4 regions of the Actinoplanes sp. GCM10030250 genome follow, and region 1 is predicted to be linked to each of the others. Evidence: riboswitches for the same ligand, from Rfam matches in the RefSeq annotation. Region 1 holds a riboswitch; each other region holds the start of a gene.
What was found. A riboswitch is a leader RNA that binds a small molecule or an ion and turns the genes downstream of it on or off. The one in region 1 is predicted to bind cyclic di-AMP.
Positions count from the first base shown of each region.

Region 1 (5,353 bases):
GCGTTGCGGATCGCCACGGTGATGTCGCCTCGGAGCACCGCCGCTCCGGCAGGTGCGCGCTTTACTGTCGCCACACAGTTCACTATAGCGCTACGACGTAACGGTTGCGTTCCGCCGTTTGGTCAGCTACCGTCGAAACTCACGTCGATACGACCCCGTCCCATCGGCGTCAGTGGGTCCCTGTCATGCTGCTAGCTGTGTTCTCGCGCAAGCCATCGGAACCCGCTGCCTCCCACGGGCCGACTAGATCGGAGCACCACCCCATGCCAGAGACGGCGGTTGCCGACGCCGGCACCGGGCTCTCCCCCAAGGAGCTGGCCCGCCGGCACGGCCTGAGCGCTTCGGGCCGCCTGCCCGGCCTCATGGAGTACACGCGCCAGCTGTTGTCCTACCGGCACTTCATCCAGGCGCACGCCAGCGCGAAGATGTCGTCCGCGCTCGGCACCACGAAACTCGGCACGGTGTGGCAGGTCCTCACGCCGATCATCAACGCCGCGGTCTACTACGTGATCTTCGGCGTGATCCTGGGCGGCCGTGAGGGCGTCACGAACTTCATCGCGTACCTCTGTGCCGGTGTGTTCGTGTTCCAGTTCACCCAGTCGATCGTGCAGAACGGCATCAACGCGATCACCGGCAACCTCGGCCTGATCCGCGCGCTGCACTTCCCGCGAGCGAGCCTGCCGCTGTCGGTCGCCCTGGTGGAGATCCGCAACTTCGTGGTGGCGCTCTTCGTCCTGATGGGCATCGTGCTGATCACCGGTGAGCCGATCACCCTGGAATGGCTGCTCGTCATCCCGGTGCTGTTCCTCCAGTCGATCTTCAACACCGGCCTCGCGCTGGCCGCGGCCAAGTTCGGTGCCAAGGTCCGCGACGTCAAGCAGCTGATTCCGTTCATCATGCGGTTCTGGATGTACGGCTCCGCCGTGCTCTACCCGGTCTCGCTCTTCTCCGAGCACCTGCAGGGCTGGAAGCTGGCGGTCGTCCAGGCGAACCCGCTGCTGATCTTCATCGAGCTGATGCGCCACTCGCTGATGGAGGACGTGAAGCTGGCCGGCCCGCCCGCGCTGCTCTGGACTCAGGCGGTCATCTGGACGGTGCTCGTGGGCATCGGCGGTTTTGTCTACTTCTGGCGCGGAGAGAAGGGCTACGGCCGTGGCTGACAACGAGCGGGTTCCCACCGTCATCGCGGACAAGGCCCACATCATCTACAAGGTGCACAGCTCGGCCTCGCCAGGCAGTGGCAGCCCGCTGGCCAGCTTCAAGCGGCTGGTCACCGGTGGCAAGGGCGCGAACGTCCGCGAGGTGCACGCGGTCAAGGGCGTCAGCTTCGTGGCCTACCGGGGCGAGGCGATCGGGCTGATCGGCAGCAACGGGTCCGGCAAGTCGACCCTGCTGCGGGCGGTTGCCGGCCTGCTGCCGGTGGCCCGCGGGAAGATCTACGCCTCCGGCCAGCCGTCGCTGCTCGGCGTGAACGCCGCGCTGATGAACGAGCTGCCCGGCGAGCGCAACGTCGAGTTGGGCTGCCTGGCGATGGGCATGTCACCGGCCGAGGTGAAGACGAAGAAGGACGGCATCATCGAGTTCTCCGGCATCAACGAGCGGGGCGACTTCTCCTCGCTGCCGATGCGGACCTACTCCTCCGGCATGGCCGCCCGGCTGCGCTTCTCCATCGCCGCCGCGAAGCAGCACGACGTCCTGCTCATCGACGAGGCCCTCGCCACCGGTGACGCCAAGTTCCGCCGCCGCAGCGAGGCGCGGGTGCGTGAGCTGCGTGCCGAGGCCGGCACGGTCTTCCTGGTCAGCCACAGCGAGCAGTCGATCCGGGACACCTGCGACCGCAGCATATGGCTGGAGTCCGGCGAGATCCGGGCCGACGGGCCGACCGACGAGGTGTTGCGCGAGTACGAGGCCTACATGCGTAAGTAGGCCTCGTACCGCGCGATCAGTTCACCGGCTCAGTTCACCGACAGGTGCACGTGGTTGGTGTGGTCGCTGGACGGGTCGCCACCCGCCCCGCTGTAGGACTTCCAGCCGCTGCTCGGTAGCCAGATCCGCCGGAACCAGATGACGTAGAGCACGTCCAGCTTCTCGGCGTTGTTGATGAAGTAGTTCGCCAGGTTGTTGCCGTACGTCTTGCTCGCACCCGTGGCATCGCCGCCGAAACCACTCTTGTCGGCGGCGAAGTCACAGGCCCGGCCCTTGGGATGCTCACCGCTGTTCTGCTCGCGGAAGCAGTGCACATACCGGGTGAAGCCGTCCGACTTCGCCTGCTTCAGCGCGTGCAGCGTGCGCGGGGTGATACAGCCGCCGCTTGTCGGGTCGTCCTCGGAGCAGCCGTTGCCGGCGTTGCTCGGCGCCGGGTCGGCCGAGGCGCTGCCGCCGCCGTCACCCGACTGGCCGGCGTCCGCGCCCTGGTTGGCCTTCTTCAGCGCGGTCTCGGCCTGAGTCTTGCGCTTGGCCATCACATTGACCTGCTTCTGCTGGTCGCGGACGGCGGTGTCGATGGCGATCTTGGCCCGCTGCTGGTCGCTGCGGGTGGTCTTGAGGTCGGCGATCGCGGCGTTCTGCTGAGCCGCCACGGTGGCCAGTGTCTCGACCCGGTCCAGGAAGCTGTCCGTCGAGTTCGCGGTGACCAGGGCGGACAACGTGCCCATCCGGCCCGAGGTGTAGGCCTGCTGCGCGATCTCGTCGAGGGCGTCCTGCTGGGGGCCGAGCGCGGCGTCGAGGCGCTTGAGTTCGGCGGTCAGGTCGGTCTGCTGCTGCTTGGACTTCTTCAGACTCGCCTTGGCCTTGACGTAACCGCTGGAGGCGTCTTCGAGTTGTTCGATGAGGGACTTGGAACCGCCCTCACCGTCGTCGCCGTTTTCACCCGGCGCGGCGAGGGGACGGGGGGCCGCGGTGGCCGGCGACGCGGCGACGGCCAGCCCGCACACGGCGACGAGCAGCGCCATGACCGCTGCCAATCGCCGCGCAGTCTGATCCTGCACTGGCATTTCCTTCCGTCGGCCGCCGGCCGGGTTAGCTGACGGGTTCGGGACGAAGGAAATCCCTACCGCGAACGCGGATTCACCCCATGGGGAAATGTGGTTCCCCGGCTCGCCACGAGGGCGATTAGGCGGCGGCCCCCTGGCGGGAACCGGCTCCGACCATACCCACTGCATCGACAGATCGACAGTTCTCGTACGCAGCGCAATTGCATCACCACATGAAGTGATGCGATTACAGAAAGTCGTTGACAGGTAACAATTTTCGCGGTTCCTTGGGACCTGATGCGCGGCGATATCTCGGGTAAACTCCACTCCGGTCCTGCCAGGACGGCACCGCCCCCGAGTTGCCGGCAGGCCGCCGCCCAATCGCCCGAAAGGCGAGCCGGGGAACCAGGTCACTGGGGTGAATCCGCAGTATGCGGTAGGGATTGCTTCCGTCCCGAACCCGTCAGCTAACTCGGTCGGCGGTGACAAGGAAGGAACGGTTGATGACCGCAAGTCCCCGCCGGTGGCTGACGCTTGCGCTGGCGCCCCTCGTGGCTACGGCACTGTTTGTGTCACCCGCCACATCGGCGTCCGCGGCCCCGGGAGGTAGTTCGCCGACCGCCGAGGAGGAGGGCAACGCCGATTTATCCACAGCGATGGAGTCGACCAACCGGCGCTATGTCGCCGCGAAGGGTGCCGTCGCGGAATCCCGGAAGAACCAGAAGAAACTGGCCGGTGACATCAAGGCCGCCGAGAGCCGCCGGGACGCTCTGATTCCCGAGGTCAACTCGATCGCGCGGCAGCAGTATCAGACGGGCAACCTCAGCGCCGTCGGCTTCCTGCTCCAGGCCAGCTCGTCGAACGACTTCATGAGCAAGGCGATCTCTCTCGAGGAGATCAACAAGCTCCACGACGAGAAGCTGCACGAGCTCAACGAGGCGATCGCCACGGTCACCGAGAGCAAGACGAAACTCGATGCCGAGCTCAAGAACGAGCAGCAGCAGCTGACCATCCTGCAGAAGCAGAAGGACTCCGCCGACAAGCAGCTCGACCTGCTGGGCGGCGGTACCGGCATCAACAAGACCATCACCCGGGGCTTCGTCGACGCCAAGTCGAAGGAGGCCTCCCCCGCGCCTCGAAACGCCAGCGGCGGTTTCTCCAGCGAGGGGTGCACCGAGAGGGACGAGACCACGAGCGGTTGCGTGACGAAGCGCACCCTCCACATGTACAAGGAAGTGCGCAAGGCCAACTTCAAACGCTTCGTCGGCTGTCACCGCAACGGCGGGCCGTTCGAGCACCCCAAGGGCCGTGCCTGCGACTGGTCTCTGCAGAAGAGCGGATTCTCGGCTGCGCACAACGACGACATGATGCGGTACGGCAACGACCTGACCGCGTTCCTGGTGCGTAACGCCGACAAGCTCGGCATCTACTACGTCATCTGGTACAAGCAGATCTGGTTCCCGGCGACGAACGAGTGGCGCTCGTACAGCGGCCCGAGTGACCACACGGACCACGTGCACGTATCGATGCTCTAGAACCTCACGGAAAAGCCCCCGTCCTCCTCGAGGACGGGGGCTTTCTCGTTTCCGCTGGGGTCAGTGCACCGCGCGGCGCACCGGTGCCCGGCCGGCCGGCTGCGACGGCGCGGGACCGACCGGGATCGCCGGCGGAATCGCCATGGTCACCGGGCGCACCTGGGTCACCTCGGTCTCCTTGCCGTGGTGCAGCAGCGTCAGCCGGGCCGAGCCGCCGCCGTTGCGCAGCGAGTAGGTGACGTCCTCGGAGGTCACGTTCACCCGCAGCCGCAGACCGCGCCAGAGCAGCGAGAACTCCAGGTTGTTGATCCGGCTGGGCAGTCGCGGCGCGAAGCTGAGCTGACCGTTGAAGTCGCGCATGCCGCCCAGGCCGGCGACGAGCGCGATCCAGGAACCGGCGAGCGACGCCACGTGCACGCCGTCCCGCGCGTTGCGGTGCAGGTCGTGCAGGTCCATCAGGGCGGCTTCGCCCAGGTAGTCGTGGGCAAGCTCCAGGTGGCCGGTCTCGGCTGCCATGACGGCCTGCACACAGGCGGACAGAGAAGAGTCGCGTACGGTACGCGCGTCGTAGTACGCGAAGTTACGCGCCTTCTCGTCCGGCGTGAACGCGTCCCCGCGGATGTACATCGCCATCACCAGGTCGGCCTGCTTGATCACCTGCTTGCGGTACAGGTCGAAGTACGGGAAGTTCAGCAGCAGCGGGTAGCCCTCCGGCGGAGTGTTCTCGAAGTCCCACTCCTGGAGCCGGGTGAAGCCCTCGCACTGCTGGTGCACCCCGAGTTCCTTGTCGTACGGGATGGCAACCGCCGCCGCCGCGTCCCGCCACGACGCCGCTTCCTCGTCGTC
Region 1 is NZ_JBHTDO010000007.1:207,765-213,117, reverse strand. It holds gene ACFQV6_RS12830 (TetR/AcrR family transcriptional regulator) at 1-74, opposite strand, end outside; gene ACFQV6_RS12825 (ABC transporter permease) at 264-1,160, shown strand; gene ACFQV6_RS12820 (ABC transporter ATP-binding protein) at 1,153-1,926, shown strand; gene ACFQV6_RS12815 (coiled-coil domain-containing protein) at 1,956-2,993, opposite strand; cyclic di-AMP (ydaO/yuaA leader) riboswitch at 2,992-3,128, opposite strand; cyclic di-AMP (ydaO/yuaA leader) riboswitch at 3,337-3,471, shown strand; gene ACFQV6_RS12810 (coiled-coil domain-containing protein) at 3,476-4,507, shown strand; gene ACFQV6_RS12805 (glycoside hydrolase family 65 protein) at 4,568-5,353, opposite strand, start outside.

Region 2 (5,353 bases), on a different contig from region 1:
ATCAGCCGGAACGTCCAGAACGCCACCGGGATCATCGGCACGTAGCTTCCCGGCCCGTACTCGGCCACGTACTGCGCCTGCAGATCGTCGATGCCCTGCACGGTCCCGCCGAACGACCCGGTGCCCAGGAACGACAGCAGCCCCGGGATCTCGATGCTGAAGAACGGCCGGTCGTGCCCCAGTTCCCCGATCGCGAAGATCGAGAACGGCGCGCCGGTGGTCGTCTCGTACAGCGCTTCGGCCGCGGCCATCTTCATCGGCTGCACGGCGGTCATCACCTTGCCGAGGTGGTCGCCGCTGATCGCCGTGACCGCGCCGCCGGCCAGCATGATCCAGGCGCCGAGCCGGGAGAGCGTACGGAAGGTCGCGTCCGCCGCCACCCGCCAGATCCCGATCGCCATCAGCAGCCCGCCGCCGGCCATCGCCGCACCGCCCATGGTGTGCGGGAACGCCGCGAGCACCACCTCGTTGGTCAGCAGCTGCGTGAAGCTGGTGAGGTGCGCCCGCCCGGTGTCCGGGTCGAGGGCGTACGCCACCGGGTTCTGCATGAACGAGTTGGCCGCCAGGATGATGTACGCCGAGAGCAGTGTCCCCACGGCGACCACCACGATCGTCGCGGCGTGCAGCCGGCGGGGCAGGCGGTCCCACCCGAAGTACCAGAGCGCGAGGAACGTCGCCTCGAGGAAGAACGCCAGCATCCCCTCGATCGCCAGCGTCGGCCCGAACACGTCACCGTAGAACCGGGCGAACGCGCTCCACCCGAGCCCGAACTGGAACTCCTGCACGAGCCCGGTCACCACGCCGACCGCGAACGTGACGATCAGCAGCTTGCCGACGAACTTCGTCAGGTGCAGGAAACGGTCCTGCCCGGTGCGCATCCAGGCCAGCTGGAGCCCGGCGGCGGCACACGCCAGCGAGATCGACACCGGCACGAACAGGTAGTGGTAGATCGTCACGACCGCGAACTGCAGCCGGGTCAGGTCGAGCACGTCCACGAAGGCCCCCTCTACGACGACTCGTAGTAGATACTACGCCGTGTAGTACGACAGTGTGCAGTAGGATGGCGGCATGGCGATGGGCGATCTCGAGCGCGAGGTCATGACGAAGCTGTGGGACGCGCCGGAGCCGCTCACCGTGCGGCAGGTGCACGACCTGCTCAGCCGTGACCGCGACCTGGCCTACACGACAGTGATGACCGTCCTCGACCGGCTCGCCAAGAAGGGCCTGGTCACCCAGCAGAAAGCCGACCGTGCCTACCGGTACGCGCCGTCGCAGACCCGCGAGGAGATGACAGCGGGCCTGATGCTCGACGCGCTGAGCGCCACCCCCGACCGCGACGCCGCCCTGGCGTACTTCGTCGGGCAACTGCCGCCGGAGGCACTCGCCGCGGCGATCGAAGCGGTGCGCTCGCCGAAGAAGTGACAGCCCTCCTGCTCGGCGCGCTCGGGCTCACCCTCTCGCTGGTGGTGCCCGGCATCCTCGCGAACGCCCGCTGGCCGGACCGCGCCCCGGTGGCCGCCGTGCTGCTCTGGCAGGCCGTCACCCTCACCGCGGTGCTCTGCGCGCTCGGCGTCGTGCTCGCCGCACCCGAGGAACTGACCCGGGCGGCCGGTGCCCGCCACCCCGAGACTGTCGCGGCGCTCGTGTTCTCGCTCGCGGTCGCCGCCACCATCGTGGTCCGGCTGCTGATCTCGCTCGGCCGGGTGAGCTACCGGGCCCGGGCCCGCCGCGCCCGGCACCGGATGCTCGTCGACCTGCTCGACCGGGTGGAACGGCACGAGGACCTGGGCGGGGAGGAGGTGCGCGTCCTCGACGGCCCCCTCCCGCTGGCCTACTGCGTGCCCGGCCGGTCGCCCCGGGTCGTCCTCAGCGACGGTGTGCTGCGGGTCCTCGACCGGGAGCAGGTCGGCGCGGTCCTCGCCCACGAGCGGGCCCACCTGCGGCACAAGCACGAGCTGGTGATGGAGTCGTTCACCGCGTTCCATCGAGCCGTGCCCCGTCCGCTGCGCAGCAGGGCGCCGCTGGACGCCGTACACCTGCTTCTGGAGATGGTGGCCGACGATGCCGCGCGCCGCCGCACCGGGCCCGCGCCGCTGCGGGCCGCGCTCGCTCGCCTCACCGACGCCGTCCCCCTGTCGGAGGAGGTGACCGGCGACCCGGAGGGTGAATCCCGGCGCCGCCGACTGTCCCGGCTGGACGGTCCGGGCCGCAACTCGGCCATCCTGGCGGTGTCCGCTACCACCGCCGCGGCCGGTCTCCTGGTGCTACCCACCGTGATCCTGGTCGTACCCTGGCTGGGAAAAGCGCTCGACACCTGGCCTTTCCGGTAGCTCACCGTGACCAGGCTGGTGCGTAAAGTCCCGAGCTTCATTTGCCTCCATGATCCGAGTACGGTGGTCCCCGGTCCGGCAGCCCCCAATCGTCCCCCCGGCCGATCTGACGGACCACCGCCCAATCGCCCTCCGGGGTGAACCGGGGACCCAGGTTTGTGGGGTGAAGCCGCGGAGTTCCGCGGCCGGGTGTGCTTCCCGCCCGAACCCGTCAGCTAACCCGGTCGGCGGCTGACAGGAAGAAAGGACGAAGCACCTACGTGAAACGGATTGGCGCGCGGCGCGCTGGTCTCCTGCGCGGGCTGGCACTCGTCGTGGCATCCGCCGGACTCGTTCTGACCGGACCGGCCGCTGCCCATGCCGAGCCCACGCCCTCCAGCGTCGAGAAGCAGATCGACACGGAGTGGAACAAGCTCGAGCCTGTCATCGAGCAGTACAACGACGTGCACGGCAAGCTGACCAAACTGCGCAAGCAGCAGAAGGATCTGGCGAAGACCCTGGCGCCGCTGCAGGCTCAGGTGGACGCCGCGATGGTCGAGGTTCGCGGCCTCGCGGTCGACGCCTACATGCAGGGCCCGCCGAGCACTCTCAACGCCATGCTGATGAGTGGCAACGCGACGGGCCTGGCCGAGAAGCTCACCCTCCTCGACCAGCTGGCGTTCAACCAGAGGCAGTCGATCGCCGACGTGGCGAAGCTGCGTGACAAGTACGCCGCCGACAAGGCGAAGGTGGACCAGCTCGAAACCGAGATCGCCGCACGCGACACCGACCTGGCGTCGAAGAAGAAGGCGATCGAGGGGGAGATCAAGGACCTCCAGAAACTGCGGATTCAGGCGTACGGCACCGCGAACGTCGACGACGGCGCCTTGCGGACCGGACCCTGCCCGGTCACGTACACCAACGACAAGGGTGGTCGCGCGGCCCAGAAGGCGTGCGATCTGATCGGCAAGCCCTATGTCTTCGGTTCCAACGGCCCGAACAGCTACGACTGCTCGGGTCTGACGCAGGAGGCGTGGGGTGCGGTCGGCGTGCACCTCGAGCACTACACGAAGGACCAGTACGGTTCCACGAGATCGGTGAGCCGGAGTGAGTTGCAGCCAGGTGACCTGGTCTTCTACTACTCCGACGTGCACCATGTCGCGCTCTACATCGGCGGCGGCAAGGTGGTGCACGCACCGCACACGGGAGACCACGTGCGGATGGCGACGATCGATCGAGGCCCGATCGCCGGCTACCGCAGACCGGCGTAAGGCCTGTGCGAAAACGGTCGCTGTCAGTTTCTGGCAGCGGCCGTTTCGTTTTTCATCGTACGGTCGGCCCGTCCCACCGCGGCGGTTCCTGCGGGACCCTCCAGGCTCCCGAGCAGCTCTCCCGGTCCGCGCTCCCGGCTGCCATGACGCCGCTCCCCGGCATGGCCTCAGCGGGCCGGGGCATAATCGCCTCTCATGAGCGACGCCTTGATCGACAGCCTCACCGCCGCGGTGCAGGCACGTCCCGACGACCTGCCGTTGCGGCTGCACCTCGCCGAGCTGCTGGTGTCCGCCGGCCGGGGCGCCGAAGCGATCGGGCACGCCGCGCAGGTCCTCGCCCGCGAGCCGGGCAACACCACCGCCCAGCAGCTGATGTCCCGTGCTCTGGGCCCGTCGGCGCCCGCCCAGCCCACTCAACCCCCCGCCGCCCCACCCGTCACGCAGCCCGCCGCCTCACCCACTCAGCCCGCTCAAACGCCCGCTCAACCCCCCGCTCAACCCCCCGCTGATGCCGCACCCCCCGCTCAGCCCGCTCCCGCCGCCCCCGGAAACGTCGACTGGGCCGCCCTCGAGCAGCAGTTCGGCGACGTCGTCCCACCACGGTTCGCCCGCGCCGACGGCAACCCCGACCCGATCCAGGGCCACGCCGACCGCGCCTTCGACATCGAGCACTCCACCATCACCCTCGCCGACGTCGGCGGGATGGCCGAGGTCAAGAAGCGTCTCGAGGTGTCGTTCCTGGGCCCGCTGCGCAATCCGAAACTGCGCAGCCTGTTCGGCAAGAGCCTGCGCGGTGGCCTTCTGCTCTACGGCCCGCCCGGCTGCGGCAAGACGTTCCTGGCGCGGGCCGTCGCGGGGGAGATGGGCGCCTCGTTCATCTCGCTGAGCATCACCGACGTGCTGAACATGTGGATCGGCAGCTCCGAGCGCAACCTCCACGACCTGTTCGAGTCGGCACGCGGCCACGCGCCGTGCGTCCTCTTCCTCGACGAGATCGACGCGCTCGGGCACAAGCGGAGCCAGTTGCAGTCGTCCATGCGTACCGTGGTCAACCAGCTGCTCACCGAACTGGACGGCGTGGACGGCGGCAACGACGGCGTGTTCGTGCTGGCGGCCACCAACGCACCCTGGGACGTCGACGCGGCCCTGCGGCGGCCGGGGCGCTTGGACCGTACCCTCCTGGTGTTGCCTCCGGACGGCCCCGCGCGTGCCGCCATCCTGGAGTTGCACCTGCGTGATCGCCCGGTGGCGGGCATCGACCTGGCCCAGGTCGCCGCCGCCACCGAGCACTACTCCGGCGCCGACCTCGCGCACCTGTGCGAGACCGCCGCCGAGTACGCGATGCGCGACTCGATCGCCACCGGCGACATCCGCATGATCAACCAGTCGGACATGCTCGCCGCCGCCCGCGAGATCCGCCCCTCCACCGACGCCTGGTTCTCCACCGCCCGCAACGTCGCCATGTTCGCCAACGAGAGCGGCGAGTACGACGACCTGGCCGCCTACCTCAAGAAGCGCAAGGTGCGGTGACCCCCGCGTCCCGGGCGCGCCTGCTCGCCGGCGTCGGCCGCCTCCGCGACGCCGAGGACGCCGTCCGGACCGGCCTGACCGACACACCCGCCGACCCGGAACTGCTCGCCCTGCTGGCCGGCCTCCTCCGCCTCCAGGGCCGCCACGCGGACGCCCTGACCGCCGCCGGCGCCGCGGTGGCCGCCGCCCCCCACCTGGCCGGCACCCACATCGAACGAGCCGAGTGCCTCCTCACACCCTCTC
Region 2 is NZ_JBHTDO010000027.1:90,923-96,275, reverse strand. It holds gene ACFQV6_RS29790 (cytochrome ubiquinol oxidase subunit I) at 1-995, opposite strand, end outside; gene ACFQV6_RS29785 (BlaI/MecI/CopY family transcriptional regulator) at 1,069-1,422, shown strand; gene ACFQV6_RS29780 (M56 family metallopeptidase) at 1,419-2,330, shown strand; cyclic di-AMP (ydaO/yuaA leader) riboswitch at 2,439-2,576, shown strand; gene ACFQV6_RS29775 (NlpC/P60 family protein) at 2,591-3,580, shown strand; gene ACFQV6_RS29770 (AAA family ATPase) at 3,776-5,110, shown strand; gene ACFQV6_RS29765 (hypothetical protein) at 5,083-5,256, opposite strand; gene ACFQV6_RS29760 (tetratricopeptide repeat protein) at 5,334-5,353, shown strand, end outside.
Region 2: linked by a shared signal. The riboswitch ahead of ACFQV6_RS29775 (NlpC/P60 family protein) and the one ahead of ACFQV6_RS12810 (coiled-coil domain-containing protein) in region 1 are both predicted to bind cyclic di-AMP.

Region 3 (5,353 bases), on a different contig from region 1:
GCCGCTCGTGCATCAGTTCCGGACCAGTTCGCATGCGAAGCGGGAGCTGGAGCACATTCTCGTGGTGCTGCGGAGTGCGGACGGGGCGGTGGGGTGGGGGGAGATCGCTTCGCCGAGCGGGCCGTTCTACTCGGCGGAGACGGTGGAGAGCTGTTGGGGGGTGGCGCGGTCGTTTCTGGCGCCGCTGGTCCTTGGTGCGTCGTGGGAGCATCCGTCTTCGCTGGCGGGTGCGATGGCGAAGGTGCGGGGGAACCACTTCGCGCGGGCCGGGTTCGACATGGCCGCGTGGGCTCTGTGGTCGGGCTTGCAGGGGGTTCCGCTGGCGAAGGCTCTGGGCGGGACACGGTCGAGCGTCGAAGCCGGGGTGTCGCTGGGCATCGAGCCGACGATCGACGATCTGCTTGCTCAGGTTTCGGCGCAGGTGGCGTCGGGATATCGGCGGATCAAGCTGAAGATCGCGCCGGGGTGGGATGTTGAACCTGTTCGAGAGGTCCGGTCCGCGTTTCCTTCCGTGCCGGTGCACGTCGACGCGAATGGTGCTTATGGCATTTCCGACATGTCGATTTTTCGGACACTGGACGAATGCGGTCTGTTGATGATCGAGCAGCCTTTCGCGCCCCGGGCTCTGGTAGCGCACGCGGAGTTGCAGGCCGAACTGGCGACGCCGGTTTGCCTGGATGAGTCGGTGGAGGATGTCGAGGATCTGGTCACGGCGCTGCGGCTGGGTTCCGGGCGGATTCTCAACATCAAGGTGTCCCGGATGGGCGGCCTGACTCAGGCGGTTCGCGCTCACGAGCTGGCCCGGGCGGAGGGGATGCCGGTGTGGTGCGGAGGCATGCACGAGTTCGGCATCGGGCGGGCGGCGAATGTGGCACTCAGTTCGCTGCCCGGGTTCACCCTGCCGTCGGATGTGTCCGGTTCTGACAAGTACTACGCCAGGGACGTCACCACCCGCCCGATCGTCTCCGTGGACGGTTTCGTCGACGTGCCGGAGGGGCCGGGCCTCGGGTGGGAGGCCGACCTCGACTTTGTCGCCGGGCACACCACCGACCAGCTCGTGATCAAGAAGGGAGGGTGAGAGGGGCCCCAGCGTGCCGGCGAGAGGGTGAATCGAGCTGAGGCTTGCCCGGCGAAAGGGGCGGATGAGGTTAAAGGCTCGTCCGGCAAAAGGGGGTGAATCAGGCAAAGGTGCGCTCGTCGAAAGCGGGTAAATCGGACTTAGATCGGCTGGCGAAAGGAGGGAATCGGGGCTTTTGGTGGTCTGCCGGATGGTGGGACGAGCGACTCGGGGGGCCTTTTCCGGAATGCCTGCCTTTCCAGGGCACGAACAAGATCAAAAGGGGCAAATACTGAGAAGCACGTCACTATTCCGGGTGTAAAACTTGGTTGATCACGCCCTGTCGTGGTTACCGTCGGGCCGTCCCGCCACAGCGGGCACTGTGGATGGACCGCCGAATCCTGCCGCTGTCCACAGACACGAATCGACGGCAGGAGCGGGGGACCCAGGTAAGCCGGCGCGCGAATACTCCGCGTCTTGGGGTGAAGCCGTGATGAGGACGGCCGGGCCACTCTGCCCGAACCCGACAGCTCACCTCGCAGGCGTGGAGGATCATCCATGTCTCGGATCGGTAGACGAACGCGCCTTGCCCTCTGTCTGGTGACAGCGGGTGTGACCGGAGCCGGCATCCTGCTCGGCCCCGCCACTCCGGCATCAGCGGCCCGCCAGGTCAACTGGGACGTGCTCGCCAAGTGCGAGTCCGGCGGCAGGTGGCACATCAACACCGGGAACGGGTACTACGGCGGCCTGCAGTTCAGCCGCAGCACGTGGAAGGCGAACGGCGGCGGGAAGTATGCGCCGACCGCCGACAAGGCGTCCAAGGCCGAACAGATCAAGGTCGCCAAGAAGTTGCACGCGAAGCGGGGCCTCAGCCCCTGGCCGACCTGCGGAAAGAAGGCCGGCATCTACAAGGCCACCAAGGCGGCCAAGAAGAAGGCGGTCGCTAAGCCGAGCGGCAAGACGTACGTGATCCGCTCCGGCGACACGCTCGCCTCGATCGCCAAGAAGCACAAGGTCACCGGTGGGTGGCGCACCCTGTTCAAGCTGAACAAGGACCGGCTCGACAGCCCGAGCCTGATCTTCCCGGGCCAGCGGATCCGCGTCCGCTAATCCGACAGCGCGCGTTACCGAACAGTGCGGCCGTGTGGCGTCCACCAACGCCACTGGGCTGACCGCCGGAGACGCCGCGCCTACGACGACGCCATGCCCGCCGACGATGCCGGGCATGGCGTCATCATCCGGGACGTCGCCGCGCCGGTCAGCCAGCAGCCGTGCCGGGCAGCCAGCAGCCGCGACGGTCAGCCAGCAGCCGCGCCGGTCGGCCAGCAGCCGCGCCGGTCGGCCAGCAGCCGCGCCGGTCGGCCAGCAGCCGCGCCGGCCGGTAAACACCGCGACGGGCGCCGTCAGTCGCTCGTGGAGGACCAGCTGGCTTGCAGGTTGCCCGTCAGGTAGCTGAGGGACGCCGCCAGGTCGGCACCCGCCACGTGCGGGCGTCGTAGCTGGTCCGTGTAGATGGCGATGTCCGCGAGTACCCACCACAGCCGGTAGAAGGCGAGCGCGTCCGTGGACGCCTGGTGCCCGGTCAGTTCGGCGTAGCGGTCGAGGACGGCGGCATCGTCACCGCTCGGTTTCTCGCCCAGCATTTCCGCGAATACGGAGGTGAGCATCCACAGGTCCCGCTCCGGTGGCGCGACTCCGGCCGTGTCCCAGTCGATCAGCAGCAGCCCGCCGGGGGTGTGCAGGAGGTTACCGGGGTGGGGTTCGCCGTGGGTGAGGACCCACCGGGCCGGATCGCCGATGCTTTCCGCGAGCTGGTCGAAATCGGTCAGCCATTTCTGGATCAGGGTCGTGTGGGTGGTCAGGGCCGCACGGGTGGGTTCGGCGTACGGGCCGGCGGTCCACGGGCGACCCGTGTCCCGGAGCGCCTCTTCGAGCCCAGAACGCCCGGGGAAGGAAGGCCGGGGAAGGGACAGGCCGGGAAGGGACAGGCCGGGAAGGGACAGGCCGGGAAGGGACAGAGGGGAAGGGGACGAAGCGGTGTCGGACGCTGTGGACGAGCCGGTCCGGTGCAGGGCGGCCAGCATCTCGACGAGGGCCTGACGGTCGGCGGGTGGATGCGGCGTGAAGTCGCCGGATGAGCCTTCGAGAAGTGGGTACAAGCTCAGCCCGTACCGTGAAGAAAGCCGCCGCAGGGCCTCCCCACCCGGCGCCGGGACCGGGGCGAGGACGAAGTCGAGCCCTGACTCGCGACGTAGCGTGACCGCCGTCATCAGGGATCGGCGCAGCCGGTCGAACGCCGCCTCCCGGCCGGCCGGGACGGCACCCAGGTCGTCCACCTTCACGAACCAGGTCGCGCCACCGCGATCCCGTACCGACCAGTGATGACTGCCCGCCCCCACCGGCAGGTACTCCGTGGTGGCGGCCTCGATCTCCCACCCGGCGCGCAGTGCCGAGATCACCGCCTCCTCGGTGAGGTCCCTGGGCGGCTCACGCATGGTGACTCAGCCACTCCAGCGCGGGCTCCGCCTGCACCGGCAGCACCGAGATGTGACCCTCGCCGATCTCGATCCGCAGCTCCGGGGCCTGGAGCTGCCCGGCCAGCCAGATGCTGTGCGAGCTCGGCACCACCCGGTCGGCGCCGCCGTGCACGAGCAGTACGGGGGCGGTGATCGTCGACGGGTCGAATCCCCACGGGCCGGCGTTGGCGAGGTCGTCGTCGATCAGTGGCGCGGGTCCGTGGGCCATCGCCGGTTCGACGACGCTGCCGAACCAGCCCCAGTCGCCGTCGAGCGCCGCCCAGTCGCCGGGGGTGAAATCAGGCTCGCCCTGGGTCGCAGCCGCGTGCCCGGCCGCCGCCGCGCCCAGTGTCGCGAGGCTGCCCGGGCCCATCCCGTCGAACCAGTCGAGGTCCGCGGCCGTGCGGGGTGCCAGGCCGGAGATGCTCGCCGCGGCCGTCACGCGGTCCGGCAGCAGCGCCGTGCAGGCCAGCGCGTGCGGGCCGCCGCTGGAGTGGCCGAGCACCGCGAACCGCGCCACGCCGAACGCGTCCGCCACCGTCGCGGCCAGGCCGGCGGCCGAGGCCATGTCCCGGCCGGGCAGCGGGGTCGAGCCGCCGTAACCGGGCCGGTCGTAGGAGAGGAACCGCACCCCGAGCCGGGTCGCCGCGGCGAACAGGGGCTGGGGAGGCGAGCCGACGTTCGGCGTGCCGTGATGCCACATCACCACCCGGTCACCGTCGCCCCAGCTGTAGGCGTGCACCGTCCGCCCGTCGTCCGAGCGGATGTCGATCTCGATGGTCATCAGGTCACTATGGTCCGCGGGGATTTTTCACCGCGACCCCACTCCACGTTTCCGGCGGCCGAACGCGTCACGAGGGACGGAAGGGAGCGGCTGGTGACGTTCGAGGAGTTCCTGTCGGCACGGCTGGCGTCGCTGTTGCGCTACGCCACCGTCCTGGCCTGCGACCCGCACCTGGGCGAGGACATCGTGCAGGAGGTGATGGCCCGGGCACAGCCGCGCTGGTCGCGGATCGCCGGTGCCGAGGTGCCGGAGGCGTACGTGAAACGCATGATCATCAACGAGCTCGCGTCGTGGCGCAGGCGCCGGGCGGCGTCGGTGGTGCCGCTGTCGCTGGCGGCGCTCGACGCGGTGGCCGAACCGCAGGCGGACCACAGCGCCGCGGTCGACGAACGCGACGCGATGATCCGGCGGCTCGCCGGGCTGCCGATCCGGCAGCGCATCGTGCTCGCGCTGAGGTTCTACGAGGGACGCACCGACGCGGAGATCGCCGACCTGCTCGGTTGCCGTGTGGTGACGGTCCGCAGCCATGCCTCCCGGGCTCTGGCGACGCTCCGCAAAGACTTTCCGGCCGCTACCGCACGCATCGGAGGATGACCATGATGGACGAGAAGAGGATCTCTGACGCGTACGAGGCGATCGCCGCCCTGGCGCCGACATCGCACGGCCTGGAGGCGCGGATCACGGCGCGGGCCCGGGCGCACCGGCAGCGGCGGCTGCTGCTCACCGCGGGGGCGGCCACGGCGGTCGCTGCGGTCGGCGTACCACTGACCTTGAAGGAACGGCGCCCCGAGACGGCGCCCGCCGGTGCGCCCTCGGTGATCGAGGCACCGTTGATGTTCACTCCGTCGTGGTTCCCGGACGGAGTCACCGAGCAGTACCGCTCGGTCCGGTTCGACACCGCCACCGGCCCGGAACCGGGTGTGGTGGCCGGCGCCGGGCGCGGCGCCGCCCGCTCCTGGCTGCCGCCCGGCGTCCGGGCCGACACCGAGGGCCCGG
Region 3 is NZ_JBHTDO010000009.1:94,730-100,082, reverse strand. It holds gene menC (o-succinylbenzoate synthase) at 1-1,078, shown strand, start outside; cyclic di-AMP (ydaO/yuaA leader) riboswitch at 1,440-1,617, shown strand; gene ACFQV6_RS14550 (transglycosylase family protein) at 1,658-2,167, shown strand; gene ACFQV6_RS14545 (phosphotransferase) at 2,461-3,552, opposite strand; gene ACFQV6_RS14540 (alpha/beta fold hydrolase) at 3,545-4,357, opposite strand; gene ACFQV6_RS14535 (SigE family RNA polymerase sigma factor) at 4,451-4,951, shown strand; gene ACFQV6_RS14530 (hypothetical protein) at 4,957-5,353, shown strand, end outside.
Region 3: linked by a shared signal. The riboswitch ahead of ACFQV6_RS14550 (transglycosylase family protein) and the one ahead of ACFQV6_RS12810 (coiled-coil domain-containing protein) in region 1 are both predicted to bind cyclic di-AMP.

Region 4 (5,353 bases), on a different contig from region 1:
GCTGTGCGAGCTTGGTCGAGCACGTTGCGGATGCCGGTTCCCACTGGGAGAGAAATGATCGGGTACGCAGAAAGTGAAGTCACCTGAAGACGGCCCTTCCGAGCGAGACTGCTGTCCCGGAGTGTCAGGGCAACGAGGCGTTCTCGGCTGATTATGTGGGCGGCCAAGTGTTCGGGAGGTTCGCCGGACAAGCCGACAAGGGCCACATCAAACATTCCAGCACGTACGCCGGCGACCAATTCGTTGGAATTGGCCTCGACCAGTTCCAGGTCGATGTCGGCGTGCTCGTGGTGGAAGGCGGCGAGTGCGTCGAAAAGGGGTGCGACTTCGCAGCCGATCACCATGCCGATGGAGAGACGGCCTCGAATCAGGCCGTTCACGTCGTCGATCGCGTCGCGGAGGTCGGCGGCGGCGTCCAGGGCGGCGCGGGCGAAGCGCAGGGCCGCGGACCCGGCGTCGGTGAGCTTGGCGGTGCGTCCGGTGCGGTCGAAGAGACGGGCGCCGAGTTCGTGTTCAAGTGCCTTGATCTGGGCACTCACCCCGGACTGGGTGATGTGCACGCGCTCGGCGGCGCGGGTGAAGTTGGCCGTCTCGGCGACCGCGACGAAGTACTCCAGCTGCCGCAGATCCATGAACAGTGATTGTAGATGGCATAAGAACTATGCGTTGGACTTCTCGTCCGTCTCGCAGAAGACTTGAGCCATGACCGATCGAGAGAAGGCCTACCGGCCAGAGGATCTGACCCGGCTGTTCGTGGAGCGCGCCAACGCCAAGGACGCCGAAGGGCTCGCCCTGCTCTACGAGGAGGATGCCGTGATGGCGTTCCCACCGGGCAGCCAGACGCGCGGCCGCAAGGCGATCCAGGCGCTCTGGGGTGAGCTGCTGCCGAAAATGCCGCAGTTCGAGCCGGAGGAGCCGCTGCCCACGCTGCTCAGCGGTGATCTGGCACTGACTTCCACACCGCCCAAGGACGGGTCAGGGGCACGCGCGCAAGTCGTGCGGCGGCAGCCGGACGGCAGCTGGCTGCGGGTGCTCGACCAGCCGGAGTTCGTCAACCCGCGAGGCTGAGTGGTCCGGCGGCTTGCCCTTCCTGTTACTGCAAGGGTCAACCTGTTCACATGTTGTCGATCAGCGAGTTCAGCGAGATGTGCCACCTGTCGCCGCAGGCTCTGCGCTTCTACCACGCCGAGGGTTTGCTCGTTCCGGCCGAGGTGGACGAGCGGACCGGCTATCGGTCTTATGCGTTCGAGCAGGTGGAACAGGCCATGCTGATCACTCTTCTGCGGGACACCGGTATGAGCGTCAAGCTCGTCCGTCAGGCTCTCGACGAGCCAGACCGGGCTGCTGCACTGGTTGACCTGCACAGCGACGAAGTTCACCGGCAGCGGCAGGCTCAGGACGAGGCGATTCAGGCCGCTCGTGCGGTTTTCGGCACGCAGCCGGAAGCTCAAATGCGGCACGTGCCGGCGATGACCGTGGTGGCCACGCTGGTGCACGGCACGCCGATCGGGCGTAACGCGCAGGAGTGGGAGGAGGCCGAGACGATGATCGAGTCGGCGGCGGCCGAGCTGGTCAAGACGGTGGAGGGCGCCGGCGTCACAGTGCGGGGTGCGCCATGGCGGACGCTGGCGCTCGATGGCCCTAAGCAGGACAGGCGTGTCCTTGACGGCGAGGGCCCGTTCTGGATGGCCAAGGTGCCGGTGGACGCGCCGGCGGAGGTGCTGGCGGCCCTGCCGGAGGATCTGCAGGTTCGGGTGGAGGAGGCGCGCGACGAGCTTTCGATCTTCATGCCGGGCCGCAACACGATGGCCAAGTACTGCACGATGATCCTGCGCCTGCTCAACGCCTGCCCGCCCGACGGCGAGAGGTTCGTGAACATCGCACGCCTACGCCAAGAGGTTCAAGCGGACGGTGTCCTGAGCAGCGCACCCCTCCAGAGCGTCGAAAACGTTGAAAGCGTTGAAAGCCGACCGGAAACGACCAGCTGATCGACGCCATCAACAGCACTCGGCAACGCCTGCTCAGTTGGATGCGAGCACGCCAGGTCTTAGCGGTCACCGAGGCCGCCACAGCAGCCTCGCCACCCGGAATGGCGCGCGTCACGACGCGAGCGCATCACCACGCCAACGCTTCACGGCGCGCGTCACCGCGCGGTTGCTTCACCGCGCGGTTGCTTCACCGCGCGTGCGTATCACGATGCGCACGCTTTGCGGCGCCGCTGCAACGCCATGCCAGCGCTTCGGGATGCCAGCGCTTCGGAGCGGGTGGCGGGCGGCAGGGACGGCGCAAGCGACGGTAGGGGCGCACGCAACGCGACCGTGCGCTTCTACACACGCCGGAGCACCCGCTCCTAGCGACAGCCGGCTCGTACACAACCCGACCGTGCGCTTCTACCCACGCCAGAGCAACAACCAGCTCTCACACAACCTCACCGTGCGCGCCCACTGGTCCAGGCACCCGTCAGGGTGGAGGCCCGCGGCGGTTCGCATGCCGGCCGGCCCAGGTCCAGCTGAACGTGAGTGCTGTATCCGGCGCCGCGAGACAGCCATCCATGTTCACCAGAACGCCCGTGCCGCGCGTGAAAATCTGGCGCTGGGCAGGGAAGGTCGACCCTCATCCCAAAATCTGGGACGCGACAGAGGGCGCGCCGGTAGCCGACCAGCCCGACCAACGCCTGCGCCTGCGCCTCGCGACCCAAGCACCGCCACGGTCGCGGCCTCAGCGACAACCGCCGACTGAGACCGCGAACCAAGACGGCAGGAAAACCCAGCCCTCACACCGTGAGGCGCTGCCCGGCATACAGGAGGTGTGGACTCTTCAACACGTCGTCATTAGCCCGGTAGAGGGCACGCCAGCCCCCACGAACGTTGTACCGATGGGCGATAGCGGCGAGGGTGTCGCCACGACGGACGACGTGAGTGCGGGTGGCGCCGCCCGAAGCCCTCCGCATCGTCGCTGACACGGGCTGAGGCGTGTAGGCGTGACGCCTGCCGCAGTGCGGCCACGCACCGATGCCCTGGCCGCGCAGTACACGCTCGGCGACGAGGATCTGTTCGGACTTGGTGGCCTGGTTGGCGGTGGTTGCGTACTTCGTGCCGCCGTAGGCACGCCACGTGCCGCGGCTGAACTGAAGGCCGCCGTAGTAACCGTTGCCGGTGTTGATGCGCCAGTTGCCACCGGACTCGCAATGGGCAATCGCGTCCCAGTTCACGCTGGACGCTCGGGAAGGTGCGGCGGAGGTGGGGGAGGGGGGCCCGAGCAGCACGAAAGCCCCAGCCCCGGCAAGCCCCACAGCAACCATGCCGAAGGCACGATGAACCCGCTTGTTGATCTGAACCATGAGTTGTCCTCCACGCCTGCGAGGTCAGCTGTCGGGTTCGGGCAGAGGTGCCCGGCCGCGTGCTGCGGCTTCACCCCGAGGCGCATCAGCGCCGAGGAACTTTTGGGTCCCCCGCTCCATGCCTTTGTTTCTTAGACCGTGGTCGGCGGCAGGACTCGGCGTTCCGGCCACGGTGTCCGCCACTGCGGACTGCCGACGGTAGCCACCACCCGACGAGGCTGGCCATGCCTCTACGCGGGACCGGTGACCTTGTTCTCAACAAATTAGCCGCTTTGATCTTATTTTGTGTGACTAACTCACCAGAATTTCGTGCCTGGCCTACCAGCTGGTAACCACGACGCTGCGGACACTCCACCGAGGGTGCACAATCGGCAGCCATGAGCGATGGAGCCCGCGAGTTCGAAGTGATCGTCTACGGTGCCACGGGTTTCGTGGGTGTCCTGACAGCACGGCACCTCGCCGCGCACGCCCCGGCGGGTACCCGAATCGCATTGGCCGGGCGCTCGCCGGAGAAACTGGAGGCGGTTCGCTCACGTCTGGGTGTTCAGTGGCCAATCGTTGTGGCGGACGCCACAGACGCCGAGGCGCTGGCCGCGATGGTTGCCCGCACGAAGGTGGTCATCACCACCGCGGGGCCTTATGCGAAGTACGGCCGCATTCTGGCGCGCGTTTGCGCCGAAGCGGGTACCGACTACGTGGACCTGACCGGTGAGGTCCTTTTCGCACGGGACAGCATCGACGAGAACCATGAGGTCGCGAAACGCACCGGGGCGAGGATCGTCCACTCTTGCGGCTTCGACTCGATCCCGTCCGACATCGGGGTTTATGTCCTGCATGAGCAGGTACGGGCGGACGGCGCCGGTGAGCTCACCGACACCACGCTGGTGGTGACCAGCATGAAGGGCGGTGTCAGCGGCGGCACCATCGATTCGATGCGCCACCAGCTCGACCTGATGAAGAAGGACCGGCAGCTGCGCAAAATCGGGGCCAGCCCGTACTCGCTGAGCCCGGACCGCGCGGCGGAGCCGGACCTCGGCCGGCAGCCGGACATGCTCACCCTGCCCGCTTCCGAAGTGGATCCGAGCCTGCGCGGGCACCTCGCGCCGTTCGTCATGGCGTCCTACAACACGCGGGTCGTCCGGCGCAGCAACGCGCTGCTCGGCTGGGCGTACGGTCGCCGTTTCCGCTATCGCGAGGTGATGAGCGCCGGCACCTCCGCGCTCTCCCCCGTGATCGCCCACGGCACCAAGTTCGCGCTGGGCGGCCTGGTCCTGGGCCTGGCGCTGCCGCCGACGAGGTTCGTCCTGGACCGCATCCTGCCGAAGCCGGGCTCCGGCCCGAGCGAGCAGACCCAGCGCAACGGCCACTTCACGATGGACATCTTCACCACCACCACGGACGGCTCGCGCTACACGGCCCGGGTCCGCGCCAAGGGCGATCCCGGTTATGCGGCGACGGCCATCATGCTCGGCGAGTCCGCGCTTGCTCTGGCTCTTGACACCAAGCAGTCCGAGGGTGGCGTGCTCACACCCGCCACGGCGATCGGCAGTGCACTCGTCGACCGCCTCCGCACCGCCGGTCTGGAGATCACGGCACGAAAGCTATGACGTGGAAGACGTGCCAATGTTTCGGCCCGGTGTAGGCCATTCCCGGCGCGTCCTCCTCGTACCAGTGCTCGATCTCCAAACCGTCCAGCAGCGCCCGCACCTCGGGCGCGCTGAGAAACGTCATGGCCGGATCACCCGCCCACGTGTCGTTCACACCGAAGATGTCCACCGCCAGTCGCCCGCCCGGCCGCAGCGCCGACCGAATCTCCGTCCACAGGCGGTCGAACGATTCACGTCGTTGAAAGGGCAGCGAGTACCCCGCATAAACGAGATCGGCCGCGGGCAGATCAGTCACATTCTCAAAGCCACTCACGCGTACGGTCAACCCCGCATGCCGGCCCCCGATAGTGCGCAACAGACGCGCCTCCGTGCCCGGCTCGCTGTCCACGGCCGTGACCCGCCAGCC
Region 4 is NZ_JBHTDO010000066.1:17,476-22,828, reverse strand. It holds gene ACFQV6_RS43275 (LysR family transcriptional regulator) at 1-632, opposite strand, end outside; gene ACFQV6_RS43270 (YybH family protein) at 703-1,068, shown strand; gene ACFQV6_RS43265 (MerR family transcriptional regulator) at 1,119-1,988, shown strand; gene ACFQV6_RS43260 (transglycosylase family protein) at 2,774-3,340, opposite strand; cyclic di-AMP (ydaO/yuaA leader) riboswitch at 3,339-3,511, opposite strand; gene ACFQV6_RS43255 (saccharopine dehydrogenase family protein) at 3,718-4,947, shown strand; gene ACFQV6_RS43250 (class I SAM-dependent methyltransferase) at 4,928-5,353, opposite strand, start outside.
Region 4: linked by a shared signal. The riboswitch ahead of ACFQV6_RS43260 (transglycosylase family protein) and the one ahead of ACFQV6_RS12810 (coiled-coil domain-containing protein) in region 1 are both predicted to bind cyclic di-AMP.